One region of the Priestia sp. YIM B13490 genome, then DNA from elsewhere that is predicted to be linked to it. Evidence: riboswitches for the same ligand, from Rfam matches in the RefSeq annotation. Region 1 holds a riboswitch; each other region holds the start of a gene.

Region 1 (7,434 bases):
TTTTAAAAGGTATATTATGGATTTTTCATCTTTACATCTAACTCTTTTTACCATAATAAAGATCCTCTTACATTTTATTAAAAAAATGCGTGAGAGGTTTTTTAGATTTGTATATAATAGTAGTAAAGAAAGAGGGGAAAGCATGAGCAATTTACAAACAGAATCACAGCAAGAACTTGAAGAGACGATGGAAACATCAGAACCTAATGTCACAGCTGAAACAGAGAGAACTCTTGATCACGTTTCATATTTCGGATACAGCCTTTTGCGTGACGTGTTAATTCCAGAGCTTCTTGGAGACGAAACAAATACCATTTCATACTGGGCAGGAAAACACCTTGCTCGGAAATACCCATTAAATACAATGGATGAAATCGTCGCTTTTTTTAAAGCAGCTTCCTGGGGAACACTGACGCTTGCAAAAAAAGATAAATATTCACTCGAGCTTGAGTTATCAGGTGATGTGGTCAGCAAAAGATTTCAGCAGGAAACTTGTTCGTTTCATCTTGAGTCAGGATTTGTGGCTGAACAGATTCAGCGTCAAAACAACTGCCTAACAGAAGCCTACTTAACACATAAAGAAAAGAACGGAAAAGTGCTGATTTCCGTGCAGTGGGACCGAAAAGATATCTTACCTACCGAAACACGCGCGGAGCGTTATAAAAAGTAGGAAATACGTATATATAAAAGACGTGGAGATACCACGTCTTTTTTCTCTTCTTTATACTTGCACTGCTTGCTGCTCTTCTAATTCAAATGCTACGTGAAGCGTCTCAACAGCTTTTACCATATCAGCATGCGGTACAACTGTAGATACTTTAATTTCAGACGTGCTGACCATCTTCACTTCAATTTTCTCTCCTGCCAGCACTTCAAACATTTCGGCTGCAACGCCTGGATTAGAAATCATGCCAGAGCCGACAATTGATACTTTAGCCAAACCGCTTTCATGTTCAATACGCGTATATCCCAAAGTAGATTTATACTCTTTTAAGACGGCAAGAGCGGCGTCTACGTCTACGGTTTTAATAGAAAATGAGATAGAGAGACGATTATTAGCCGTTACGTTTTGAATAATAATGTCCACATTTAACTGTTCTTTTGCTAATGCTGTAAAAATAGTAGAAAGAGTTTGCAACTCGTTGTTTAACCCTTCAATTGTCACTCGTGAAATATTATCTTCAAACGCAATTCCTCTTACGACTAAGTTTTGTTCCATTGAAACTTCCTCCTCAACAATCGTTCCATTCTCGTTTTCTAAGCTTGAACGCACTTCTAGCGGTACCTGATAATTTTTTGCAAACTCAACAGCGCGCGGATGCAGCACCCCTGCTCCCAAATTAGCTAATTCTAACATTTCGTCATATGAAATAGAGTGAAGCTTACGAGCATCTTCTACATAGCGCGGATCTGTCGTAAACACTCCTGTTACATCTGTATAAATATCACATTTTGCAGCTTTTAATGCTGCGGCAAGAGCTACTGCCGTCGTGTCAGAGCCGCCTCGACCTAATGTTGTAATGCTACCATCTCCTGAACAGCCTTGGAATCCAGCTACTACTACGATTCGGCCTCTATCTAATTGGCTTTGAATACGAGTCGTGTCAATGTGCTGGATTCGTGCATTGCTGTGAACTGCTTCCGTCTGGATACCAGCTTGCCAACCTGTTAGCGAAGTTGCTTCATACCCTTTATATTGAAGGGCCATTGTTAACAGGGAAATCGTTACTTGTTCTCCAGTTGTAAGAAGCATATCCATTTCGCGTTTGCTTGGACTGTCCGTAATATCACTTGCTAATTTCACCAGTGCATCTGTAGTTTTGCCCATTGCCGATACAACAACAACTACTTGGTTACCGCGCTCTGCTTCTTGAATAACACGGTTTGCTACATGTTGGATACGTTCAACAGAACCAACAGATGTTCCACCAAATTTTTGAACGATTAATGCCATAATTTTGTTCATTCCTTTTCAATAAATTTGCATATGCAGGATGATGAGAAGCTAAATTTTTTTACTCAGACAATAAAAAAAGCAATGAGATGAGCTCTCATTGCTTAACGAACGAAAATTATAAAACATAACCGTCCACTGCCGTGAGATAGCTCTCCAAGAATCTACATCTTGACAATCCTACGTTTATTCAACGCAGAACCAGCAATCATTACTATGAGGTAATGTTCACTTCGGCAAATTTCCCTTTCCGCATCATTCATAAGAGCTCATACCCTTCCTGATACGTACTGATTAAATTTGCACCTCTATCTTCACTTCATTTGATGAAGTGTCGTATGAAATTAGTTAATAGCTTATCAAATATTTTCTATTATTTCAAGACTATTTTTGCAATGTTTCATAAATTTTTTCAGCGATGTTTTGAGGAACACCTGAATTTCGAATATCATCAACCGTTGCTTCTTTCAATTTTTTCACCGAACCAAAATACTTTAACAAAGCTTTTTTACGTTTTTCGCCCACTCCCGGAATATCGTCCAGAACAGACTGAAAAGCGGACTTAGAGCGCACTTGACGGTGGAAGGTAATCGCAAAACGGTGAACTTCATCTTGAATTCGCTGAAGCAAATAAAATTCTTGACTATTGCGTTCGAGCGGTATGATTTGAGGAGGCTCACCAATCATCAGGTTGGAGGTTCTGTGCTTATCATCTTTGACAAGACCTGCTGTAGGCACTAAAAGTCCCAATTCATTTTCGAGAACGTCCTGTACTGCAGCTAAATGCCCTTTGCCTCCATCTACAACAATTAAATCTGGAAGCGGAAGACCCTCTTTTAACGCTCTGGAATACCGTCTGCGAACGACTTCTCTCATGGAACTGTAATCATCTGGTCCCTTTACGGTCTTAATTTTATATTTGCGATATTCTTTCTTTTCCGGTTTCCCATCAACAAAAACAATCATCGCAGAAACGGGATCTGTCCCTTGAATATTTGAATTATCAAATGCTTCAATCCGATAAGGAGCGGCAATTCCAAGCTCTTCTCCTAACCGTTCAACTGCGCCAACCGTGCGCTCTTCATCTCGTTCAATTAAATAGAATTTTTCACCGAGCGCAATTTTTGCATTTTTACACGCAAGTTCTACTAATTCTTTCTTTTTGCCTCGCTTTGGATGCTGAACCTCTACTTCTACTAATTTCTCAGCCAACTCTGCATCAATCGTTGCTGGAACCATTACTTCTTTTGGCTTAATATTTTTGGCATAAAACTGACCGATAAAAGTTAAGAAATCTTCTTCTGGCTCTTTATAAAAAGGAAACATAGAAACTTCTCGCTCAATTAACTTCCCTTGGCGAATAAAGAAAACTTGAACACACATCCAGCCTTTATCATAAGAATAGCCAAACACATCTCGATTGACAAAATCATTAAACGTTACTTTTTGCTTTTCCATTGTCGCTTCGATATGAGCAATTTGATCTCGATATTCTTTAGCCCGTTCAAAGTCAAGTTCTTCTGAAGCTTTTAACATTTTTTCAGTTAATTCTGTTTTGACATGCTCATATCCACCATTTAAAAACCGCGTGATATTTTCAATAATTTGTTTGTTTTGCTCTTCTTTTACTTCTTTTACGCAAGGAGCTAGGCATTGCCCGATATGGTAATACAAACAAGGTCTGTCTGGCATGGTAGAGCACTTTCTTAATGGATAAATGCGATCAAGAAGCCGCTTTGTTTCATTTGCAGCTTGAACGTTAGGATAAGGCCCGAAGTATTTCCCTTTATCTTTTTTTATTTTTCTTGTAATAACAAGTCGGGGCTGCTTTTCAGCTGTAATCTTAATAAAGGGATAACCCTTATCATCTTTAAGCATGATATTGTATTTTGGATCATGCTTTTTAATTAAATTCATTTCTAAAATAAGTGCTTCTAAATTAGAAGATGTGACGATATATTCAAAATCGACAATGTCGTTTACAAGTCGAAGCGTCTTTCCGTCATGAGATCCGGTAAAGTAGGAGCGCACTCGATTTTTTAATACTTTTGCTTTTCCTACGTAAATGACCGTTCCATATTTATCTTTCATCAAGTAACAGCCGGGCTGATCCGGTAAAATAGCCAGCTTTTCTTTTAAATAATCGTTCATATTTTTCTCCTTCCTCTTCTCTTACTCTGTCCATCTATACATTCGCTTATGAAGCGTAATCTACATTCTTTCCTGCTTTACAATACATGCACATAAGCCGGATTTATGGCGGTGTTCCTTACATCTAGTATAAAACAAACGAACGCATATTCGCTAAATAAAAGTATTCCCAAAAGAGAAAAAGTGGAGAAAAAGAAAAAACCTAGCCTGAGCTAGGTTTTGACTTACGCGTGTTTATTAATTAATTCTGTTAATGCTTCTTTTGGTTGGAAACCAACTACTTGGTCAACTTTCTCTCCATCTTTAAATAATACTAAAGTTGGGATACTCATAACACCAAATTTTCCAGCCGTTTCTTGGTTTTCATCAACGTCTACTTTCACGATTTTAACTTTATCGTTAAGTTCGCCATCGATTTCTTCAAGAACTGGAGCAATCATTTTACAAGGGCCACACCATGGTGCCCAAAAGTCAACAAGCACTAGGCCTGATTTAATTTCATCTGTAAAGTTTTTATCTGTAGCATGTGCAATAGCCATTTTAATTCCTCCTAAATATATGCAATATCCAAATTCTACTCACAGTATATCACCTTCAAATAAGGTTTGCTAACTTTTTGCTTACATTTATACTGTTTATTCTCCGCTCTAGTTTGTACAATTCACATAAAAACATACGTAGAAAATTTCGTTTTCCATGAGGCTGAGACATAACGAAATGAATCCTATCTAAAGACGAACGAATAGTATACAAGGGCTGAACCGCTTGCGACACCGCAGATGATTTCTGTGCAAGACTTTGCTTTCTGCAGGAGTCTTCGCCTTGCCCTCCAATCAACTGCTAGAAAGACCCACACACATGAAACCTGCGTTTACCCTAACAAAAAAACGAACCACTAATCAAACATCTTGATCAATGGTTCATTTTTCACTTCGTCTAAAATCCTTTTGTCTCAGCCTCTTACGCAGACTGTACTTTCAGCTTTTTGAATTCTTCCGTTAGCAGAGGCACCACTTCAAATAAATCTCCAACGATTCCGTAATCAGCTACTTTAAAAATATTCGCCTCAGGATCTTTGTTAATGGCAACAATAATTTTTGAATTTGACATGCCGGCCAAATGCTGAATGGCTCCCGAGATTCCGCAGGCAATGTATAAATCTGGTGTGACTACTTTGCCCGTCTGACCGATCTGAAGAGAATAGTCGCAGTAATCTGCATCGCACGCTCCGCGAGACGCCCCAACAGCTCCATTTAACACGTCCGCTAGTTCTTGGAGAGGTCCAAAACCTTCCGTGCTTTTTACACCTCGACCACCTGCAATCACGACTTTTGCTTCGGATAAATCAACCCCTTGCGTTGCTTTCCGTACAACTTCTTTTACAACTGTACGCAGGTTTTTGATTTCAACATTTAAATCCTCTACATCGCCTGTACGTCCCTCATCTTTTGCAAGCGGTGAAATATTATTTGGACGAATCGTGACAAACGTAAAAGCATCGGTCATGATTTTCTTTTCAAATGCTTTACCAGAATAAATTGGGCGGGTGAAGACTACTTGATCCCCTCCAACTTCTACATCCGTCACATCTGAGATAAGTCCTTTGTCTAAGCGAGCTGCCAGTTTTGGCGCTAGGTCTTTGCCAAGAGCCGTATGGCCAAATACGATAGCTTCAGGTTGTTCACTTTCAATGATGGCTAATAACGCCTGAGCATAACCATCCGATGTGTAAGCAGCTAAATCTTCATGCTCCGTCACAACAACTTTATTCGCTCCGTATGCAATAAGCTCTTCACTTAAAGCTTTTACGTCCTTTCCTACTAACGCTGCAACAATTTCCCCACCGTCAGCTACAGTAGACGCTGCGGAAATCGCTTCAAACGATACGTTTCGTAATCCCCCATCACGTGCTTCTCCTAGAACTAACACTTTACGTCCCATTGCAATACCCCCATTGTTTTAACTTTTGACTTATTAAATGACTTTTGCTTCTTTATGCAGTAAATTGACCAGTTCTGTCACTTGATCTTTTATATCTCCTTGTAGTACGCGTCCTGCGTCTTTTTTCGGAGGCAAATAAATTTCAATTGTCTTTGTTTTTGCTTCTACATCATCTTCATCTAAATCTAAATCATCCAATTCCACTTCAACCAACGGTTTCTTCTTCGCTTTCATAATCCCTGGAAGAGATGGATAGCGAGGTTCGTTAAGTCCCTGCTGAGCTGTTACTAAAAGAGGAAGCGACGTTTCGATAACCTCGGAATCACCTTCCACATCGCGTACAACAGTCACTTTTTCACCTTCGATATCTAATTTTGTAATCGTCGTAATATAAGGGATTTCTAACTGTTCTGCTACGCGCGGTCCCACTTGGCCCGAACCTCCGTCAATCGCTACGTTTCCTGCCAAAATTAAGTCAGGAGATTGTTCTTTTAAGTACTGTGCCAGCAGCCTAGAAGTCGTGTACTGATCGCCATCTTCTATGTCATCTTCCGTATTGATTAAAACCGCTTTATCTGCTCCCATAGCCAAAGCTGTTCGGAGTTCTTTTTCTGATTCTTCCCCTCCTACACTCACGACCGTAATCTCCCCGCCATGCTTTTCCTTTAGCTGAATAGCTTCTTCAACTGCATACTCATCGTAAGGATTAATAATAAATTCAGCCCCATCTTCAACAATTTGACCATTTTTTAATGAAAGTTTCTCCTCTGTATCGAATGTTCTTTTTACTAACACGTAAATATTCATTCAATTCCCCTCCTAAGCTTATTTTCCTAAAAATTTAGGCTGGCGCTTTTCAATAAAAGCGGCTACGCCTTCTTGAGCATCCCTGCTTTTGAATACGCTTCCAAAAAACTGCGCTTCTTTTTTGATGCCGCTGTAATAAGCATCTGTTTTTACATGCTGAAGCAGCTGCAAGGTGGCTTTAACAGAGATTGGGCTTTTTTTGGCAATTTTTCTAGCAAGTAAAAATGTTTCATTGATAAGCTGACTTTCTTCAAAAGCTGCATTTACCAATCCTAACTCCACTGCCTCGCTTCCGGATATTGGATCACTTGTCAGCATCATCTCACAAGCCTTATGAACTCCTACATAACGAGGTAATCGCTGAGTTCCTCCAAATCCTGGTATAATCCCTAACTGAAGCTCAGGCAAGCCCAGCTTAGCATTTTCTGTTACCAAACGGATATGGCAGCTCATAGCAAGCTCCAACCCTCCGCCTAAAGCAGCTCCATGAATAGCTGCAATCACTGGTTTTGGGTAATTTTCAATATACTCAAAGAGCTCTTGACCGTTAACAGCAAGCTTCTCGTATTCTTTTTCCTGCT
Region 2 (7,434 bases), on a different contig from region 1:
GCCGCTGTTAATTCAATAATTAAATCCCATTGAGAACTTTTATACGCTATAGAAGGCACAAAACCTGATTTTAAAGCATCTTGAATTAACCGGTCGTGCAGCGTAAATTCTTCACTGAACATAATGAATTTTTCATGCTCCAATTCTTTCATCCAGACGGAAGAACGTTTTGCTAAAGGATGGTTTCTATGCGCGTATAAAAGAAATCTCTCCTTAACGAACGGGTATACGTGAAAATGCTCATCATGGCCGCTTGTAAGAGGAAGCATAACAATCCCCATATCTACACCAGCCTCTTCCACAAGTGCTTCAATTTTTTTTGCTCCAAATTCAATAAGCTTTAGAGATACTTTAGGGTATTGTTCATTAAATGCTTTTGCAATCTTCGGGAAAAACAAGGTCCCGATGAGCGGAGGGACTCCCATCTTGATTTGCCCTGTTTGCAAGTTCATTAAATCTCCCAACAAGTGAGGCATGTCTTTTAACACCGACAGAGCTTTAGTTGCCTGATGATACACGACTTCTCCTGCATCGGTTAGCTTTAATTCTCTTGTTGAACGATCAAGAAGCTCAAATCCTAGTTCATTTTCTACTTTTTTGACGGCTTTACTTAAAGCCGTTTGTGACAAGTGAACTTGCAGCGCTGCCTTTGTAAAATTTTTATGATTCGCTACCTCTATAAAGTATTCTAAGTCTCTGATTTCCATGTGAAACTCCATTTCTGCAAACTGCTTATCCTTTTTCTTTACTCTTTATTTTAACCACTAAATTATTTACTGTAAATGCGCTGATTAAAAAGGGGGAGGATATATCCAATGAATAAAAACAGGGAAAGGAAATGAGCTAAAGTTTCTGTCGAAATTGATTTATAAAACGAATAATCTTTTTATAGAGAAAAATAGATTTTGCTACTAGCTGATGAGGGATATAAAGACTTTTGTATGTGCGTTCGGGTAAAAATGCAAAACTTATCAAAATAACTGAAAGTCCAAAGGCTGCAGCTGTAATCTCTAGCCAAGAAAACACCATGTCATTCCTCCTTTTACAAACCTATTAATAGAATATGTAAAAGTTCGAAAGGAGGTTGTACGATAGCCCCATAACGAGCAGGGGTATGAAGTTCTCTCTAAAAATAAAATGACGTTAAAGAACGCAGGCGCTGCGCTCTTTAACGTCATTTTATTTTCGTTCTTCAGCTTGATGCTCTTGTTTGTTTTGCTCAGTAAGACGTTTTTGATGAGCTTTTGTTTCTGCGCTTACGTGATTCGCATCATTCGGTTGATTTTTCTTTGAACCTCCTGCAGCGTTACTCATTAGACGACACCTCCAGTCCGGTTATGAAACATACCTTTAGAATGTGCGTATGTACAGACTTTATACACCGCTATCGATATTACTGCACACGAAAAAAGCAAAGGGAGAGTCACTAAGACTGTTCCCTTTGCTTTTTTACTAAGCGACTTTATCGGTGGTGATAATTTTGTTAATCCAGTCTTTTCCTTCTGTAAACCTTGTAACAAGCATCGCTGTTACTGTATTTCCCGTACTGTTTAAAAGCGTAGCAGGGGCGTCAATAATTGTGGAAATGACCGCGATAATGGGCAGAACTTCTGGCGAAAATCCGTAAATTGTAATGATTAACATTTCGCCAATCATACCGCCTCCAGGGATTGCTCCCATTACGGCTCCAACTAAAAAGGCTACGCCTAAAATGCTCAAAATACTCGTAGCAGACGTCATATCTTTGCCAAACAAACTGAATAAGAAAACAATCTTTAGAATACCACCGATAACAGAACCATCTTTATGCGTGTTTGCTCCTAGTGGAATCACTGTTTCAGCAATATCCAGCGGCACACCCATTTTCTTTGTTGCATCTAAATTGACTGGAATAGATGCAGCAGAAGAACAGGTAGCAATAGCGGTGATAGAAGGAGCAGCTGCATTTTTCCAAAACAGCTTAATTCCTGCTTTACCGCCAGCAATCCATGCATATAGCGTAAAGAAACCGAAATAGTAAACGATTGCAATTAATAAATAAAGAATAAATGCTCTAGCGTACCCTTGTAAGATCTTTGGTCCAAGTTCTCCTACTACAGTAGCGAAATAGCATCCTAAACCAATTGGGGCATAGTACATCACAATTTTAACAACCTTCATCGATACTTCTTGACCCGAAGTCAGAAATTTCGCCATAGGCTGTCCTTTTTCGCCAGCCATCGTTGTAGCAATACCGAAAATAACGGCAAAGACAATTAATTGTAAAATGTGCTCTTTCGAAAATAACTGAACAAAATCAGGTACAGTAAATGTACTAACAAGCTGAGTTAAAAGCGTCATTTTTTCAGCTGTATTTTCACTGTCACCCATCAATTCTTTAATGGCAGAAGTATCTACATTATGTAGCGGATTGTAAAGTGATGCGCCTAAAAAGCCTAAAACGGCTGAAACAGCAGCAGTGGCGATAAACACAACGGCGATACCTAGCATAATTTTACCAAGACGCTTCATTTCATTCATGTTTGCGATCGCCGAAGCCACACTAAAAAAGACAAGGGGAACGATAATCATGAACATTAAATTAAGAAACAAATCACCAAAGGGCTTTACGACTGCCACATCCGGCCCGATAGCATATCCTGCTATCCCGCCAATTAAAATAGCGAGAAGCAGAATAAGCGATGATCTGTACGTTTTAAATACACTTAAAACCATAGTTAGATTTCCTCCAAACAACAATAGCTTCTTTACTACGCAAGAACAGCTATTATTTGCTCATTGCATACGTAGTAACGACTGGCTTTACATCTTTACGCACCAAATCTTCGTATGTTTCTCGCTCTACAGCAAGACGAGCTTCTCCATTTTTTACAAATACAACAGCAGGGCGCGGAATACGGTTGTAATTGCTAGCCATTGAATAGTTGTAGGCACCTGTAGAGGACACTGCTAATAAATCTCCTTGATTAACGCGCGGTAAATCAATATCCCAAATAAGCATATCTCCTGATTCACAGCATTTACCCGCAATTGATACTGTTTCATCTTTTTTATCCGTCACTCTATTAGCCAAGACAGCTTCATGTTTTGCATCGTAAAGAGCAGGACGGATATTATCAGTCATACCGCCGTCAATTCCTACGTATTTTCGTACACCTGGAATCTCCTTCGTTGATCCAATTGTATAAAGCGTTGTACCTGCTTCTCCTACGATGCTTCTTCCAGGCTCAATCCAGACTTCTGGAAGGGTATAATTCTGTTCAGTTAACGTGCGGCTTAGCTTTTCTGTCAGTGCATCTACATAATACTCAACTGGAAGAGGAGAGTCGCTTTCGGTATAACGAATACCAAAACCACCACCTACGTTTAAAACTTTTACTTCAAATTCCATTTTATCACGAATGCTGAATAAGAAATCAGTTAAAATATCAATGGCGCGAGAAAAACCATCTACTTCAAAAATTTGCGAACCAATATGACAATGAATGCCTAAAAGATCGTAGTAAGGCTTTTCTAACGCAGAACTTACCGCTTTCATGGCTTGGTCATTGGAAAGACCAAATCCAAACTTGGAGTCTTCCTGTCCGGTCATAATATATTCATGTGTATGGGCTTCAATTCCTGGAGTAACACGCAGAAGAATAGATGCTTTCTGTTTGCGCTCAGCTGCTAAGGCATGCAAAACTTCAAGTTCGGTAAAGTTATCAACAACAAAACAGCCAATATTCGCATCAAGAGCCATTTCCATTTCTTCAATCGTTTTATTATTGCCGTGAAAATGAATGCGTTCAGCTGGATATCCAGCTTCAAGCGCTGTAAATAATTCGCCTCCTGAGACCACATCTAGTGACATATCAAGCTTCGTTAAAAGGCTAGCCATTTCCATACAAAGAAATGCTTTCCCTGCATAGGCGATTTGATATGAAAATCCGCTTCTTCGAAAGGCTGAATGGAAGGCCTTGCATTTCGTTTCAATTAATTCTTGATCGTAGATGTATAGGGGAGTGCCGTATTGTTTTTTCAGTTCGACCGTATCGCACTGCCCAATTTCTAAATGATTGCTGCTGTTAATTTTACTCGTTCCATGTAAGTACATAATCCGTATCCCTCCATTTAAATCATTCAACTATAACTTTGAACTTTGATGGTCAGTAGAAAAACACAAAAAAGACCCGTGAAGTGATGTTCACGCGTCTTGGTTTCATAATAATAAAGTATTATTACATTCTAGGCATCAACATCTCTTCAATAGCTCTCCACAAACCAAATGGTTTGTGACAGCTCAGCATTTATTCAATACTGAACCAGTATATGAACACAATGGATGTTTATATACTTCGGCACGAAATCCCTTTTACTTATCTTCACAGACTCCATTAGTCTCCAATAAGTGACTCTTGATTTCATGCACCTCTATTCTCAGAGAGGAAAATTATATTTAAATGTAATTCCTATTATATTTCCTTTTCCTCCGTCTAGTCAATGAAAAGTTAAGGCATAGGAATATCAAAAAAAATAAATAAGAAAGCTATGAAGCTTCCAGATAGAATCCAAGCGACCAGTGCTGTCTTCTGATGAATGACTAAAAGTGAGAACGTGGCAATGTTGAAGAGAAAAGAACACAGCAGCGACCATCCATAATGATGAGTGATACTGTGATTAACATAAGCAATGAACTCAATCACAGTAAATAAAAGCGCCCACAAAAGAATCCACCACAGCCTGCCGCTTACATGCAGCGGCAGCCTTCCTAAAAAAACCGGTATAACAAACGGATAAATAATTAAAGTTATTCCAAGGGAAACCATTAGGTGATCGGGTAGAAAAAGGTGATCAATACCTACAGGGTGAAATACCCATACGCGGTGATGAAACAGCAGCACTTCATAAAGCAAATTCCCTGTGACCCAAAACAGCAAAGTAGGATAGTATTCTTGATACCTTCGCCACTTGCCAAATAGTAAACCAAGAATGATGAAAAATAATACAAATGAAGATTGCATACGCTCTCCTTAAAATAATGGTTATTTCTTTTTATTTACATATTATAGTGGTTTTATTCTTTCATTTTTTTATTCAGAAACTATAATAAAAAAGCGGTAAGCGCAGTGTTAAATATGGGTGATCACTATTTGTGGTTTGCTTCATCTCACCATAATTCCCGTAAAAGAACTTATTGCGCTTTTGTTTACAATGAAAGGAGCTATATGTCAAAGTCAGCAAGATTCAAAAATAAGCTCAAGATAGCTTCGCCTAGTATGTGACTTCTTTTTTTGCTATGCTAAAGTTGCGTACATATAGCATGAGAATATTAGAAGAAAGAAAAGGGTGTTTTGGTATGAAAACATACATCGTAGTTGGAGCTGGGGTACTTGGAGCTTCTACAGCATATCATTTAGCAAAAGCAGGAGCAGATGTGACATTGATAGATCGCAAGGATGCAGGTCAAGCTACTGATGCAGCAGCAGGAATTGTTTGCCCATGGCTTTCGCAGCGTCGAAATAAAGCATGGTACCGCTTAGCAAAAGGCGGCGCTAAGTACTATCAAACATTAATTCAGCAATTAGAAGAAGATGGAGAAACGGATACGGGATATAAGCGAGTAGGAGCAATTAGCTTACATACTGATGAGCAAAAACTTAAAAAAATGGAAGAAAGAGCATATAAGCGTCGGGAAGAAGCTCCTGAAATAGGCGAGATTACACGTTTATCCGCTAAAGAAACACAGGCTTTGTTTCCGGTTCTTTCGGAAGAATACAGTTCAGTTCATATTAGTGGAGCCGCTCGCGTTAACGGAAGAGCTCTTCGAAACGCACTTGTGAATGCAGCGAAGAAAAACGGTGCAAAAATAATAGAAGGAAACGCAGAACTACTTTATGAAAATAATCAAGTAACGGGCGTTTCCGTAAATGGACAAACCCTTCTAGCAAGTACAACAATCGTAACGGCAGGAGCGTGGGCAAATCAATTACTAGAGCCTCTTGGAGTGAAATTTTTAGCAAGCTTTCAAAAAGCGCAAATTGTCCACTTGCATCTCCCTGATGTAGATACAAAAGACTGGCCCGTTGTGATGCCTCCAAGCGATCAATATATTCTTTCATTTGAACAAGGTCAAATTGTCATTGGAGCAACACATGAAAACGACACGGGCTATGATTTGAGAGTAACTGCTGGGGGGATGCATGAGATTTTTTCAAAGGCCTTATCAATTGCTCCCGGCTTAACAGAAAGCACAGTCTTAGAAACAAGGGTAGGGTTTCGACCATTTACTCCAGGATTCTTGCCAGTCATTGGAGCTCTTCCGGCTTACGAAGGAATACTAGTAGCGAATGGTCTCGGAGCTTCAGGCTTAACGTCGGGTCCTTATCTTGGTTCAGAGCTTGCTAAATTAGCACTTGAAATGGAAATGGAAATTGATCTTAGCGACTATGATGTAGGAGGAGCTATCGAGTCTTAAGCAAACAGAATGAATGAAAACAAATAGAAGTTCGCAAACTATAACTACTATATGATGAAAGGAAGTAGATTGTTTGCGAAAGATTATGATAAGTGCAGCAACAGCTTTTTTATTTATGAGCGCGACGCCTGTATTAGCGGAAAATAATCCTCAGCCAGAAACAAAAGACGTGCAGTTGACGTCTGAGCAAAAGCAGGAACTGTCCGTGCTGTACAAAGAAATGCTAGCAAAAAAGAAAGAAATACTTTCAAAATATGTGGAGTACGGGGTGCTAAGCAAAACGGAGAGTCAAAACATTTCTTCACATATGGAAAATCGCTATCAGCATATGGAGCAAAATGGTTTTGTGCCAAAGCGACACTGTCATAAAATGCATCATTCAAAGTAATTCCTATTCACATAAAAAAGCGCCTTTACAGGCGTTTTTTTTATGTGAATGAATGGAAAATATCCGCTTCTTTATCTAGTAAATTCTAAAATCCTCATGTAAAATTAAGAGAATGAGAACGAGTAGGAAAGATGTTAGTGAGGGGTAGGTAAATATGAACGATGAACAAAAATAAAAAAATAGTCCGATTACATGCAGAAAATCATTCAGCTGAGGCGCTAGGAATCATATTTGCTTACAAACAAAAAGATGACCATCTTGTTTACAGTATGTATCAAGGTGAAAGCGTTCATGACCAAAAAATACCTCTAGAAGAATGGGTCTCGTATGAGCATTTTTTCGAAGCACTAAACAAAAAGAAAAAGCTTATGTACGAGCTTCAAATAAATGATAAACGCTATGTAGTAAACTTAACCCCTTTATCTTACACAGAAAAGCCTGAAATTATGGGACATTGCGTGAATATAACTAGTTATCAGGAGAAAAAAGAACAGGTTCAGCCTTTTATTTATCATAACGCAGATGCTGTTGCTGTCGTTGACTTAGAAGGGAAAACGCTTCAAGTGAACCCTGCGTTTGAGAATACATT
Region 3 (7,434 bases), on a different contig from region 1:
CCCGCACCTCATCTTCTAAAACGTCCATTTGAGTTTTAGGATACAAAGCTTTAGGTTTTAATGAGAAGAAAATGGTGAATGGATTTGAAAAATTCATCGCATTTTATTGGACAGTAAAAAGGTGTAAGAATAATAGGAAACGAGGTTTTAATAAAAGAGCACAATCCGTTGGTTCGTAATAAATTTATACTTCTCCTCTTCTCATCTTTATACTTTTACAAAAGAGTTATTCGAAACTATTTTTCATTAAATTGAAATATTAAAACTATTATATAAATTGTATAATTTAGTAGTATAAAAACTACTAGGAAGGAATTACACACTATGTTATGGTTTATATCTGCTTTAGGGACAGCTGTATGCTTCGGAGTAAATAATACTTTATTTAAATGGGGTGCTCTTCAACATTTATCTAAAGTGTGTATTCAACTTTTCTTTTATTGGATTTCTTTTTTTATCCTCTTATTATTTACTCTTATTAAAGGAAGTTTTGAATTTCACATTTTACCTATTTTAACGGGGGCACTAATCGGTATATTAAATGCCAATGGCAATATCCAAATGTCGAAAGCCTTTGAGAAAGGACCTGCGAGTATTACATCTACCATTATTGCGATGAATACAGTCATTGTTGTTATAGCTACATCCTTATTATTTCCTCAATCCATTCCTTTAACAAATTGGATTGGTATCGTCATTATTATATTGGCAGCTTGTATTATTCAGTATCAACCAAACAAAACGGCACACATAGAGTATAAATTATGGATTTTGAGCTGCTGTTTAGCTCTTCTATCTATCGGCACAGTTGGTGTTATTATGAAATTCAGCACGTATCAGCACTTTAGCATGGGTGAAATGCTTGTTTCAATGTATGGTGGAGGAGCTGTCTATTTAAGTTTATTAGCTCGGAAAGAATTTAAACAATTAACTGCACATAAAATTGAAATAAAGATAGGTATACTAGTTGGTATATTAAGTACGATTGGTTACAGCTGTTATTTATTCGCCCTAAAGGAAGGTCCATCCAGCGTGGTTTATCCAATCATTAGTTTAAATTGTATTGTTGTTTTAATTGGGAGCTTAATTATCTTTAAAGAAAGACTTAAAAAATATCAATTAATAGGAATTATTCTTACTTTATGCGGAATCGTGTTGACTAAGATATAAGTTTTTGCACCAATACCGACAGAAGAACGAACATATAGTGAAATAGGTCTCCCTCTGTATGGCAACTGAAGATGTATATAGTATACATACATAGAAAAAACAGAAAAACTCCCCCAATGCGTTAAGGGAGTTTTTCTGTTTTTAGGAGTTAGCTAAATGATGATTCATCCATCTTGAGCTTTGTGCACCAATCTTGCCTTAATGCATCGATTGAATCGGTCGTTTTAGCTATGCTCTCTCTTCTAATCTGTTTTTATTTATTTCAACAGGTAACGTTAATGCCGCTAGTTTGCAGAACTTCTTCTAGCGCACTTTGCTCTTTATTGCTTAAAGGAACCATTGGCAAACGAACACCGCCAACTTGTATTCCATTTAGATTTAATGCAGCTTTTACTGGTGAAGGACTTGGCGCAATAAATAATGCTCTCATAATTGGAAGCAGATTGCGATGTGTAGCAGCAGCTTTTTGGACATCGCCATTTTTGAAGGCATTAATCATTTCTTGCATATCATTGCCAATGATATGGGAAGCAACTGAAATAACTCCTGCCCCGCCAATTGCTAATACTGGTATTGTTAACCCATCATCGCCGCTGTATAGTGTAAAGTCGCTAGGTGTTTTGCTAATAATCTCTGCCATGGCATCCAAGTTGCCACTTGCTTCCTTAATTGATACAATATTAGGAATCTCTGATAGACGAACAATTGTTTCAACAGAAATGTTAACTACGCTTCGCCCTGGGATATTGTAAAGCATAACTGGTAAAGAGGTTGACTGGGCAATCGTTTTAAAGTGCTGGTACAAGCCTTCTTGAGACGGCTTATTATAGTATGGAGCAACGAGCATAATACCATCGACTCCTGTTTCCTCTGCAAGTTTCGTTAAGCTAATCGAAGCTTGCGTGTTGTTTGAGCCAGTTCCAGCGATGACGTGGACTCTTCCCGCAGCAGCTTCTACCACACATTGGAATAATTTAATTTTTTCTTCTGTGGTTAATGTTGGAGACTCTCCAGTTGTACCAGCTACAACTAAGCTATCTGTGCCATTTGTAATTAAATGCTCAACTAACATTTTCGTCGCGTTAAAATCAATTTCGCCATTCTGATCAAACGGGGTAACCATTGCTGTTAATACTTGGCCAAAATTCATAACTACACACCCTTTATAAATTTTTAAAAATTAGAGGGGTTAGGGCCATTCATAAGAAACGCAAAAAAGCAGCAACGAGGGATTCGTTGCTGCAGTAGAAACAATATTTATCAAAAATAGTTTCCGTGCGTAAGATAGCCCTCCATACAGTTTCCCATATGACAGTTCTGTATTTATTCAACAGCAGAACCAGCTTCAAGAACATGAGATTCTTTCGGCTTCGGCAAATACCCCTTTCCACAATTGTCATTGGATCTCATTCTCCTCAAATTGTATACTTATGATCTTTGCGCCTCTATCCTCACTTCAAAAAATATTGAAATAAGAAAATATTTAATTGAATTTAATATAACAGTAAATTTCCTTTCACGCAAGAATCATTTAAGTATAATTTTATGGAAACCTTGTAATTAAGTCCTTACACTTATTTTTGAGAGAATGACTCCGGATTATTGACTCAAACCCACAATCTCAGTATCACTCATATTACTATTTCACCTTTCTTTTTGCTATTCACCACATGTTTTAACTTACATATTATGCACATCATAAAAAGCCACCCGCTTAGAGTGACTTAGCATTAGGTTTATTCTTTACTTCATCAGGTACGTAATCTAAAAGTACGGATATTATTGTATTAAAATGCCATGGAGTAAGATTGTTGCCAGCACTTTCTTTTAACTCAGTTCTTAGCTTTTCACCCCATATAGGATATTTATTGTTGCTTTTTGCTTCCTCTAACATATAATCGACTACATTTAGTACTTTATAATATTCATTTTCTTTTGCGCTAATATAATAATCCCTTTGTTTATAGTTCATATCTCCAATCCCCTTTTGGTTATTTATGAACAATAAATTTTTTCATAAGATAGCATCAAATTTAGACTATATCTCTTATTTCCTTATAACATCTACATTGATTTAAATAGTTTATAATATCTTGGTTATTTACTTCTTTGATATTATCTCCAAAAAGTTCAACGGCACTTTCTAAATGTTCCCTTTTATTATCAATCGTTAGTACATATCGAAGTGCATCAACTACTGGTGCATTATGGTATGTACGACGAACGAAATACTCTTCGATTGCCTTATTTAAGTATTCTGATTCAGCCTTTCTAAATTTAGCTTCTGACCTTTGAAGGTTCTTTACCTCCATCTCTATCATAAACCCCTCATCCTCTCCAATTTAATTTACTATTTTATTCCCCTACTAGAAGTAAAATAAAACTTAGTTTGTATACAAATTAATATATTTTCTCAAAATAAAAAACACCTGTGAAGACAGATGTTTTTTGTAAACTTAACATATTAAAGGAGAAATGATTTGTCAGCAAAAGGAGGAATCTGATTAGGTACAGTATGTGCTCATTTTTCGTATTTATACGTATTCGAATTAAAGAATAAAATGAGGTTAAGCAAACCCATTGATGTTCGATTTTTGTAAGGTTAAAGGATAGATTAATTTTTGAGGGAATGAGTTGTAGCGTGTAGTCAAATTATTGTTGAGGAAATATAGCTTTATCTTTTAATTGATGCATTGCAGGGACATACTAAAAAATGAGGTGATAATATGGAAATAGATCGAGCTAAGCAAATTCTTTCTTCACCCAAGGAAATTGATGTTCATTACCACGGAGTTCCTATTTGGATTAAAAGTGTAGATGAAACATCAAGTATGGCTACCGTTCATGCGAGAGGAACACATGATGAAGACCGTATGGTTCCAGTCCTTGATTTAGAAGAAAAATAAAAAGTCACAAAGGAAGGATATGGAATTTTCATATTCTTTTCTTCCATCTCCAAATAGAACCGAATAACTAATACCATATTTCTCTAAGCTTTATTTATAAGAAAAAAGAGGTGCAGCATGAAAGAGAAAAAAGAACCACAATTCAGAAGTGGCGAGCTAGAAAATGCGGAACTAAAAGGCTATTATGGAATGGATCCTGAAACTAGCCTTCAATCTGTTAATTTTGCTACGACAGAGAACCCATACTTAAATGAACATTACCAGGAAGATTCTAAAGAAAATGAATAAAGAGGGAAGAAAATAACCGATCTTTATTTCTTTTCTTTAGTTATACATTCTTAATAAGTTGTCAATAAAAGGGGTTGCAGATACCATATTTCAATCTCGGCTTATTCTTACTTCTGCAAAGATATTACCTAACACATAACGAATATAAAGAACCAATTGTTTTACGCAAGTGGCTCTTTGCTACGTTAATTGAATACACTTGAATCCCTAATAAATAATGGCAAATAACAATTTATTAGGGATTTAGCTTATTCTTTAACTAATTTAACAAGCATATGAGCAAGATGATGTTGTTCTTCCTCATTTCCAACTTTCCATAACTCATGTAACAAGTATTGCTCTTCATTTTGTGGCTCCTCATGTGTTGCGAGATAATCAGCTATTTTTTTAGCTGCTAGAGCTAATTGATTATCATTTAACCCTAGTTTCTCACCTTTTGTGACTTTATCTCCTAAGTAACTTTTAAATTCGTTAAAACTAGAAAGGATGTTGTCTTTCTTCTCTTGACTCATTTCATTTAGTTTATCCTCTACTTTATTTTCAACGGTTTCAGTATTATTGTTCATTTTTCATTCTCCTTCCAATTAAGTATTAATGTTCTTATATGGTAAATCGCCCATTTACAGGTATATAAACATTTCGTAGCCTACTCATATATTAAGTAGAATAGTTAACGGGCTTCAACATAGTGAACACCTCTTTTTTGATGAGTTTAAATGGAATATATTGGATATTTTAAAAAAGAAAAACTCCCCTAGTGCGTTAAGGGAGTTTTTCTTTTTTTAATATTAAGGGTGTAATTGCTTGTTACTTACATATCATTTAATATTTTTGTAGATATTTATTATAACCTATCAAATGATTTCGAGAAAACAAAAAATGAAAGCGATTACTTTGGATTTAAAATACTAAATGAAACATAACTGTTTTTTATGAGATGTATTTTGGTTCTGAAAAAATACAGAGCTTAAGCTTAAATGGTCTAAAGTTTCTCTTATATATTAATATATAAGAAACTTTTATTCTTTCTCGTTTCGTGGCATAGCATTAGAAACTATAGAAATGTCTCCAGTATAATATTTATGCGGATAAGGATCAGAAGACTTAGCAGGCTTTGTTACAAACTCTTTCTCAAGATCACCTAATTTGGTTTCATCTGTATTATTCTCTGATACCTGTTCTAAATTATTTGATTGATTATCGCCCATATAAAATTCCTCCTTTTAATTAAACAATGCTCATTGCTCATTCATTAAGGATACATTTTTTAATAACCTGGATATAAATGCTGTTTTTATTCTATACTTTCCTGTGCTTTTTCTTCATTTAGTATATATTTGAAATAAATATTTATTACTTTTTTGAAATTGTGAACGGTTTATTTATACCTTTAAAATCCATTATGTTAATTAAGAAAGTATGTTATATTCACTTCAAAAAGCAGAGACCCATTGGCCCTGCTTGTTATTTGACTATCACTTTCCCCACCATTCCACTATTAAAATGATACCTACATATCAGTTCATATGTACCAGGATTTTGTGGTTTTACGGTAATGGTTTTTTCTTTTCCAGGCTGGACTTCAGCGTCAATTCCGAGCTTTTCTACTGTGAAGGTATGCTCTTTCTGACCTTCATTTTTTAATATCAATGTTGTCGTTTTTCCACTCGGGATAGTGATGGTTTCTGGATTAAAGTAATCATCGTTCAACTGAACCTCCATGGTTTTTTGTCTTACCATGTCTGATTCGGCCAAAACGCCGAGTGATCCTGAAGTCATCACACTGATAACCATCGCAAACAAAACGAATAGTCCCATTAACCAGTTTTTCACAGACATTTGCATTCACTCCTTTCATAAGTCATATTCTTTTCCAATTTATAAAATAATATCACTATTTTTTGTAAATTAATTATTATTTTTCCTTAATTTCAATTTTGGGGAGTCACAAATAGTTATGAACGTTGGGAGAATCTTGAGTGTTGAGAGAAGAAAATAGCAGGCTTAATCAGAACTAAATAAGTTTTATGAAAGAAGCTTCTCGATTAGGTCCCTCCATTAAATTGCCGCACTTTATAAAACAGTATTGATACTAATAGAACAGTTACAATCATATTCTTATAAAAGAAACCATTAAAAAGGAGTGTCAAGTTAGTTGATAAAAGCTAAGGTTAGTTTACGGCCTATTGTTAGTAAGATAAATTTACCTACCATTTTGAAAACAGCTATACTTCCTGGTGACTCATTTGAAAGCTTATTTATTGCAACCCAAGTAGGAGAGATCTTTTACATAAGAGACGAAGCTATACAGACTTTTTTAGATATTCGCTCACGAATCATAAAATTAGGTACGTCTGAACCAGGTGTTTCCCGTGGAGGATATGATGAACGAGGATTGCTAGGGCTAGCGTTCCATCCAGAATTTTATTATAACGGTCTGTTTTATCTTCATTACTCAGTAGCTGGAACACAAGGCCCAGGTGCACTTTCCGAACATTATAGACCTAACCCGTGTGATCCTAAAACTTCAAACTTAAGGTGGATAAATAGAGAAACTAAATATGATCATATTGATACAGTGGAAGAATGGACTTTCCAACCAAATGCTCAGCCTCAAAAAAGACGGACGTTACTTAACTTAAGAAGACCATTTTTTAATCATAATGGTGTCAACAGCTTAAACTTTTCACCTGAAACTGGAAAACTTATCTTTACAACCGGAGATGGTGGATCAGGCTATGACCCCTTTAACTTAAGTCAGAATGATATAGAAATTTACGGGAAAATAATTGAAATTGATGTAGGCAAGAATACATTTATCCATAATCCACCCGTAGTCACACGTTTTAGTGAACTCCCCTCACCTATTCAGGAAACTCTTACGCTCATTGCTAAGGGTGTTCGCAATATAACGGGCATTTCATTTCAAAAATTTTATAATCAGTACATCAAATATGTGGGAAATGTCGGACAAGATGTAGTAGAGTCAATTTTTTCATTTGTTCATTATAAGCCAATACCTGTTCTTCAACTTGTTCAAGCTTCTTTAATGAGAGCTAAACCCAGCCAA
Region 4 (7,434 bases), on a different contig from region 1:
CATACTTTGAAAGCCAACAAATGTGAGCATGACAAAACCAGTTGCATACAGGGTAACAGTAACAGCCTGCATCTGCACAAAAGGCGTTAACCCTATTAAAATGAGGAGCATAAATAAAATGTCGGCCGTCATGCCCCCTAAACCAACTAGCCAAGAAGCCCAAAATCCTTTTGTCAGCCCTTTTTTAATCATCTCTATATTAATTGGACCTACCGGTGCTGCGAGACTAATACCTAGAATTATTTGTTTTATAGCAATCAAAAACCACTCCACAAACACAGCCTCCTTTCTAACTTGTCCAATAGTAGCTTATATATATATAGATTAGAGTTTTATAATTTAGAAGCGGCATTTAGTTAAAAATGCTCATAAACTTTCTTTTCTTTAATACACATGTAACGTTGAGTTCCATAAGGAGGGTTTTAATGGCATCAAAAATGCTTTTTCGAGCCAATGAGATTTTAGAGTCAACGCATGTTCCATTTTGGGGAAAAGATGCTTTTCAATATTTCCGAAGCGATATATTATCAGAAGAAAATCCATTTCCTTGTATATTAGGGGTAGAAGGCTTTAAAAAAGATTTACTGCGGTTTTCATTTGTGACTACTCCTTATAACTACCAAGATATTAGGAATGCAGCGTCGGCACTTAGAGAATACATAGATACGTTCAAGACCATAGGTCGCTATACATCCTTTGTGTTATTCTTTAAGCCTGAACATAAAGAACGATCAATGGAAGAGTACGAAACGATGTTTTGGGATACGCTGACGTTTCTTCATCAAATTGATCAAAAGAAATGGCCGCAAGACATTCCAAAAGATCCAAAAGATCCATTATGGGAATTTTGCTTTCACGGAGAACCTATTTTTGTCGTATGTAATACGCCTGCTCATTCTTTACGTAAAAGCCGTAAGAGCAGAGGGTTTATGATTACATTTCAACCTCGGTGGGTGTTTGAAGGTATGACAGGAGATTCAAAAATAGGGCGGCACGTACAAAAGGTGGTCCGCGATCGGTTAAAAACATATGATGACGTATCAGCTCACCCTGAATTAGGATGGTATGGACAGCAGGAAAACCGAGAGTGGAAGCAATATTTTTTACACGATGATAACAACTATACTACTGGACAGTGTCCGTTTAAATTAAAAAGGAGTGAGCAGCATGGACGTAAAAAAAGCCTCTATTAAAAAAGGAGTTGGCGGAAAGTTTGAAGAAGTAATTAAAGAACTGCTTCCAGCGTATACTGGATATGTTGAAGTACAGCACGATATTGCTTTTCAAACGCACCCATCTCATACCCATCCAACTGATGAAATTCTTCATATACTTGAAGGATCTATTTACTTTACAGTTGAACATGATACGGTTCTATGTCAGGCAGGAGATCGAATACATTTACCGAAACAAACGGTTCATTCCTCAAAAGCCGGTCCTGATGGGTGCACATACGTTATTTCCATTTTAAAATAAAGACGAAAGAAGATGATGCTTATGCTACGTTCCCGGCCAGTGCTGCTGCTTATCGATGTACAAGAAGGGTTTTATTCACCACAGTGGGGGGAAAGAAACAATCTAGATGCAGAAAAACATATGCTGACGCTACTGCAAGCATGGAGGCGCCAAAATTATCCTGTCATTCACGTACAGCATGCATCAGAAAATCCAGATTCTCCTTTACACCCAAGTTCGAAGGGATTTCAGTTCAAAGAAGGGTTTGGTCCACAAGAAGACGAATACTTAATTCGCAAACACGTGAACAGCTGCTTCATTGGAACAGAGCTAGACAGTTATTTAAAAGCAAATGGCTATGATACGCTTATCTTAATAGGACTAACTACTAATCACTGCGTCTCTACGACTGCCCGCATGGCTGGAAATCTAGGGTACAGGACGTACGTTGTAAACGATGCAACAGCTTGCTTTGATGGTATGTCCTACGATGGAAAAACAAGGCTTCCTGCAGAAGATGTACATACATTCGCATTGTCTTCTTTGCATGAGGAGTTTGCAACGGTCGTTTCTACAAAAGAGACACTTCAAGTTCTTCAAACCTTTCAATATGCTCAAAATCATAACTGATGTGCATGCGCACATCGGTTTTTTATGTAGATTATGTTTCTTAAAAGAAGTAAAATAAAGATAATTCTATACTATAAGGAGTTTGTACATATGATCATTCGTTATGCTAAAGAAGAAGATTTACCTATGCTTGTTGAAATTTATAACCAGTCTGTTCAAGCAAGTGCTGCTACTTTTGATTTAACGCCTGTAACAGTAGAGCAAAGAAGGAGCTGGTTTGATAATCATATTAGCAATGAACTTTTTCCGCTTATTGTCGCAGAAAAAGATGGGGTAGTAGCGGGCTATGCTTCGCTTTCTTCTTATCGAGATAAAGAAGCGTACATTCAAACGGTAGAGCTATCGATTTATATTGATAAAAATCAACAGGGGTATGGCATTGGAAAACAGCTTATGAAGCGAATTTTGGAACTAGCTAAAGAACTCAACCATCACGTTGTCATTTCAGGGATTACAAAAGGGAATGATATCAGTATCAAAATGCATGAGCAATTTAATTTTACATTTTGCGGAGAATTTAAAGAAGTAGGCTGGAAATTCGATCAGTGGCAAGATGTGCTTTTTTATCAGCTTATTTTATAAGATGTATGACACCTTTACACATTGTAACGTTTTAGTTTCATGTGTAAAGGTTATTAAAATAATAAGTCGTTTTATTATTTTAATACGAAAGGTGTTAGCTATCATGAATACACGTTTTCAATATCAGCATCTAAGAGCTATTCCAAAGACATGGTCAAAAAAAGAACTGCATATCCAGCTGAATAGAATCAAACACAATTCTGAACTATCTACTATAGCAGCAGATCCACTTTTTCATCTGTTAGAATGTACCCATTCGGGCCTTCAAACTAAACAAGAAATCATAGACTACATCCAAAGCATTCCTACTCATCAACTTCCATCTTTTGTAACCCATTTAAGCAGGTTAGTTCAGCGTATTTATTATATAGAAGCTGCTGATTACTGTAATCGTCCCCTCAAAGGTTATATGCTTGTTATGAAAAATCAGCCCGCCTATATATCTCTTCATTTTGCTGATCAGATCACATAAAAAAAGCTCTCTATTCTTTTGAATAGAGAGCTTTTTTTATTCGTATTTTTTCACTGTTACTTGGCATTCTTTTAACGGAATAAGTTTTGACTTTTTCGTCCATTTGTATCCTAACCAAACAATTAAGAATAAAGGAAGTCCGATATAAGAAACAAGTACACCGTACCAGTCAATCGAATCACCCATAAACGCCGAATAGTTTTGACCTAAAATGACAACAGCACATAAAATAAAGGCAAAGATAGGACCAAACGGGAAAAGTTTTGCATGATATGGAAGTTCACTCAAATCATGACCTTGGGCAACAAATGCTCTTCTAAAACGATAGTGGCTGATGGCAATTCCTAACCAAGCAATAAAACCAGACATACCAGAAGCGTTAAGTAACCACGTGTATACCGCACCGTCTCCAAAAAATGAAGCACCAAATGCAAGTGTACCGACAAGTGCCGTTGCGATTAAAGCATTCACTGGAACGCCTCGTTTATTCACTTTTGCTAAGAACCTTGGTGCTTTTCCATCTTTCGCTAAGTTCCACAGCATACGCGTAGAAGCATACATACCTGAGTTACCAGCAGATAAAACGGCTGTTAAAATAACGGCATTGATAGCTGATGCTGCAAACGCCAGACCTGCTCGTTCGAATATTAAAGTAAATGGACTTACTCGCACATCATCACTTGCTAATGAATCGGCTGTGTATGGAATAAGCATTCCGATAACAAAAATAGCTAAAATATAAAATAACAAGATGCGCCAGAAGACTTGTTTAACTGCGCGAGGAACCGTTTTTTCCGGATCTTCACTTTCTCCAGCTGCGACTCCAAGCAACTCTGTTCCTTGAAATGAAAAACCAGCAGCCATAAAAATACCTAAGACAGTAAAGAATCCACCGTGAATGGGTCCATCACCAAGCGTGAAGTTTTTAAACCCTGGTGCTTCATTGTTAAAGATACCAAAAATCATCATAATGCCAATAACTAAAAAGATGATAACCGTTACTACTTTAATTAACGAAAACCAAAATTCAGATTCACCAAATCCTCTTACAGAAAGGTAGTTAAGCCCAAACATAATTAATAAAAACAGGGCACTCCATAAAATAGAAGAAGAGTTTGGGAACCAAAATTTCATAATAAGGGCTCCAGCAGATAATTCAGCTGCAATCGTAATAGCCCAGTTATACCAATAGTTCCAGCCGAGAGCGAAACCAAAGGATGGATCTACAAACCGAGACGCATACGTACTAAATGAACCGGCTTCAGGCATATAAGCTGCGAGCTCCGCTAGGCTGGTCATCAAAAAGTAAACCATGACACCAATGATAGCGTAAGCTAAAAGCGCTCCCCCAGGTCCTGCTGTGTGAATTGCTCCACCACTTGCTAGGAATAAGCCGGTTCCGATGGCTCCTCCTAATGAAATCATCGTTAAGTGGCGAGATTTCAACCCACGTTTTAATTCTTGCTGCTCTTGCATAGATAAATACTCCTTTCGAATGTACGGAAAGAGACGGGATAACATAAAAAAAGCCCGCAGTATATGTGCGCGCTTTTAAATCTGAAAACCGCGTCAACCTTCCGTGAAGATAGCTCTTCACATCACTCGCATGATGTGACAGTTCTGTTCCTGTTCGGAGACAGCCCCAGCTTAAATCAACCGAGAAGTGATCTAAACTTCGGCAATTTTTCCTTTCAAGCAACATCCTCAATGTTCTCTGCATTTCCGTTGCTTTACTATTAAAAACTGCGACCTCTACCTCATCGATTAGGATGAGGGTTTTTTATATTCATTTGACATAAAAGAAGTATACCAAATACTAAAACGATTGTCATTATAAAAAATAGATTCAGAAAATAGAAACATCTTTGAAATCTCTCGAATCTATTTTGCTACATATGGTATAATGAATGTTGTCATAATACTACATAAATATCCGAACGTACCACAGGGGGAGCCGCCGTGCTGAGAGTGAACAAATTGTTCAGACCCTTCGAACCTGTTAGTTAACGCTAGCGTAGGAATGTGGGAATAGTAGCATATATTTGCTTACTCCTGTGTAAACCGTTTGATATGAATGATTCAAAAACAGGAGTGAGAAACGTGAATAAAGCATTACCTTTACAGGCTAAAATTGAAATAGCTATTTTTGCAGCATTAGCACTTCTACTTGATCTTTTGCCTTCCATTAAGATTGCAACGGCTGTGAGTATTTCGTTCTCCATGGTGCCCATTTTTATTATGTGCTTTCGCTGGGGAGTAAAAGGCGGGGCTCTATCTGGTCTATTATGGGGGCTGTTGCAGTTGGCAACAGGAACGGCTTATATTTTAACAGCGCTACAAACGTTTATTGAATATATTGTGGCTTTTGCTTTTATAGGTTTTGGAGGTATTTTTTCGCAATCTATTAAAACAAATTTAGCTAACAATAACAGATCAAAAGCTTTTGTTTTGATTGTTTTATCCCTTGTTATCGGCAGCTTCGCACGGTATTTCTGTCACTTTATTGCGGGTATTATTTTTTGGGGATCATATGCGCCAAAGGGTATGTCCGCTCTATGGTATTCTTTTTCAATGAACGGTATTTCAATGGTAGGGTCACTAATAGCCTGCTTAATCATTCTTTCACTATTAATTCCATCCGCATCAAGAATGATTGTAACTAAATCACACTCATCATAAGCAAAAAGACTAAATCTACCAAGATTTAGTCTTTTTTGTCATTTGTCACCTTTGTTTACACAAAAGTGTGTCAGGTTTGATAACATAGTTAGTGAAATATTCAAAAAACTGTTTTATGATAATCACCATATTCAAACGAGATAAGGGATTGATAGCATGCTACAGAAATGGATAACGAGCATAGGTTTAGATATCGGAACAAGCACAACAAAACTGATTGTAAGCAAGCTGTTAATAGCAAATCAACAAAATCAGTTTACGCTGCCAGGCTGTCAAATTATTGATCGTCGCGTAACGTATGTAAGTTCTATCTACACCACCCCTATGCTAAACGATGTTGAAATCGATGTTCAAAGATTAACGGTACTACTAGAACAAGAGTATAAGAACGCAGGAATCTCCTTAGATCAAGTGGAGGCAGGTGCTGTGATCATCACAGGAGAAACGGCCAGAAAGCAAAATGCAGAAAGTATCGTTCACTATCTAGCCGAACATGCTGGGGATTTTGTTGTTGCAACAGCCGGCGCTGACTTAGAGGGAATATTAGCAGCAAAAGGATCGGGAGCAATAGAGCGTTCTGCTGAAACAAATGCAGTAATTGCCAATATTGATGTAGGAGGAGGCACTGCTAACATCGCTTTATGTCAAAATGGAAAAGTGATAGAAACGTTTACACTGCATGTAGGCGGGAGATTAATTCGACTAAATGAAGACGGTCTTGTTACCTACGTTTCGTCTCATTTAACTGAATTTTTGAAAAATAATTCTTTGACACTGCGAGAAGGTGAAAAAGCAGCATTTGAAAAGCTCTCGTCTATCTGTCAATTACTAGCTGAAGAAACCGTGAATTATGTAAAAGCGCTGAATCAAAATTCCTCGCTGCTCGTTTCTCCTCATACAAGATCTTCTATACATCCTGAAACGATCATGGTTTCAGGAGGAGTAGGAGCAATGATGGAGAAGCAAAAGCCAATAACAGTGAAGGAAGTGGCCATACACGGAGACGTTGGTCCGCTTCTAGCATATCATTTTCAATCCATCCAAGTATCTCAATCCGCTGAGACAACGCGCGCTACTGTAATTGGGGCTGGTATGCAAAATACAGAAGTTAGCGGATCAACCGTATATATTGGATCGAAGCGGCTGCCGTTAAAAAATATCCCGATTGTAGAGATACCCGTTCAGCAAGAAGAGACGTGGAATCCGCAGCTGTTTCAAGAAAGAGTTCGAGCGGCATGTATGCAGGCTTCAACTATTTTCAGCGCAGAAGACCCCCCTGCTGCTATTGCTTTATCTCATTTTCCTTACTGCAGCTATAAGATGCTTCAAGAATTAGCAAAAATAATAAGCGATGAATTTATTGCTTGTTTTAAGGGAGCTAAGTGCCTCGTTATTCTATGCGAACAAGATATTGCAAAAGCTTTAGGACAAGCACTAGCTAAACAGAGGAAAGAGTTAGAAATTATTTGTTTAGATCAAATTGATTTTACACACGGAGATTACATCGATCTAGGGTTACCAGTAGCCGGAGAAGCGATCTCCGTTTCCGTTAAAACGCTCGCTTTTTCATCATAATCAGCTGAACATACAAGGAGGAAACGATGTTTAAAACTACA

The links. Region 1 has a riboswitch for lysine ahead of ACFX4R_RS15385 (aspartate kinase). Riboswitches for the same ligand answer to the same signal wherever they lie in the genome.
Region 2: it holds a riboswitch for lysine, as region 1 does, so the genes downstream of both, lysA (diaminopimelate decarboxylase) here and ACFX4R_RS15385 (aspartate kinase) in region 1, are expected to answer to the same signal.
Region 3: it holds a riboswitch for lysine, as region 1 does, so the genes downstream of both, dapA (4-hydroxy-tetrahydrodipicolinate synthase) here and ACFX4R_RS15385 (aspartate kinase) in region 1, are expected to answer to the same signal.
Region 4: it holds a riboswitch for lysine, as region 1 does, so the genes downstream of both, ACFX4R_RS13570 (amino acid permease) here and ACFX4R_RS15385 (aspartate kinase) in region 1, are expected to answer to the same signal.

What each region holds. Positions count from the first base shown of each region.
Region 1 is NZ_JBHZOT010000004.1:198,247-205,680, forward strand. It holds gene ACFX4R_RS15380 (YslB family protein) at 143-670, shown strand; gene ACFX4R_RS15385 (aspartate kinase) at 722-1,954, opposite strand; lysine riboswitch at 2,096-2,273, opposite strand; gene uvrC (excinuclease ABC subunit UvrC) at 2,339-4,105, opposite strand; gene trxA (thioredoxin) at 4,330-4,644, opposite strand; gene ACFX4R_RS15400 (electron transfer flavoprotein subunit alpha/FixB family protein) at 5,066-6,046, opposite strand; gene ACFX4R_RS15405 (electron transfer flavoprotein subunit beta/FixA family protein) at 6,080-6,853, opposite strand; gene ACFX4R_RS15410 (enoyl-CoA hydratase) at 6,872-7,434, opposite strand, start outside.
Region 2 is NZ_JBHZOT010000003.1:528,417-535,850, forward strand. It holds gene ACFX4R_RS12610 (LysR family transcriptional regulator) at 1-707, opposite strand, end outside; gene ACFX4R_RS12615 (hypothetical protein) at 844-1,029, opposite strand; gene ACFX4R_RS12620 (hypothetical protein) at 1,180-1,314, opposite strand; gene ACFX4R_RS12625 (dicarboxylate/amino acid:cation symporter) at 1,453-2,715, opposite strand; gene lysA (diaminopimelate decarboxylase) at 2,768-4,096, opposite strand; lysine riboswitch at 4,242-4,424, opposite strand; gene ACFX4R_RS12635 (CBO0543 family protein) at 4,491-5,003, opposite strand; gene ACFX4R_RS12640 (NAD(P)/FAD-dependent oxidoreductase) at 5,339-6,457, shown strand; gene ACFX4R_RS12645 (YckD family protein) at 6,531-6,845, shown strand; gene ACFX4R_RS12650 (PAS domain-containing sensor histidine kinase) at 7,007-7,434, shown strand, end outside.
Region 3 is NZ_JBHZOT010000007.1:212,758-220,191, reverse strand. It holds gene ACFX4R_RS21115 (DMT family transporter) at 325-1,170, shown strand; gene dapA (4-hydroxy-tetrahydrodipicolinate synthase) at 1,433-2,320, opposite strand; lysine riboswitch at 2,448-2,626, opposite strand; gene ACFX4R_RS21105 (hypothetical protein) at 2,885-3,142, opposite strand; gene ACFX4R_RS21100 (hypothetical protein) at 3,204-3,491, opposite strand; gene ACFX4R_RS21095 (H-type small acid-soluble spore protein) at 3,897-4,076, shown strand; gene ACFX4R_RS21090 (hypothetical protein) at 4,194-4,364, shown strand; gene ACFX4R_RS21085 (DUF3243 domain-containing protein) at 4,613-4,930, opposite strand; gene ACFX4R_RS21080 (hypothetical protein) at 5,384-5,572, opposite strand; gene ACFX4R_RS21075 (cupredoxin domain-containing protein) at 5,829-6,203, opposite strand; gene ACFX4R_RS21070 (PQQ-dependent sugar dehydrogenase) at 6,520-7,434, shown strand, end outside.
Region 4 is NZ_JBHZOT010000003.1:715,821-723,254, reverse strand. It holds gene ACFX4R_RS13600 (LysE family transporter) at 1-273, opposite strand, end outside; gene ACFX4R_RS13595 (YqcI/YcgG family protein) at 426-1,193, shown strand; gene ACFX4R_RS13590 (cupin domain-containing protein) at 1,168-1,476, shown strand; gene ACFX4R_RS13585 (cysteine hydrolase family protein) at 1,498-2,085, shown strand; gene ACFX4R_RS13580 (GNAT family N-acetyltransferase) at 2,176-2,667, shown strand; gene ACFX4R_RS13575 (hypothetical protein) at 2,771-3,139, shown strand; gene ACFX4R_RS13570 (amino acid permease) at 3,176-4,615, opposite strand; lysine riboswitch at 4,718-4,902, opposite strand; TPP riboswitch at 5,077-5,177, shown strand; gene thiT (energy-coupled thiamine transporter ThiT) at 5,210-5,818, shown strand; gene ACFX4R_RS13560 (ethanolamine ammonia-lyase reactivating factor EutA) at 5,975-7,393, shown strand; gene ACFX4R_RS13555 (ethanolamine ammonia-lyase subunit EutB) at 7,420-7,434, shown strand, end outside.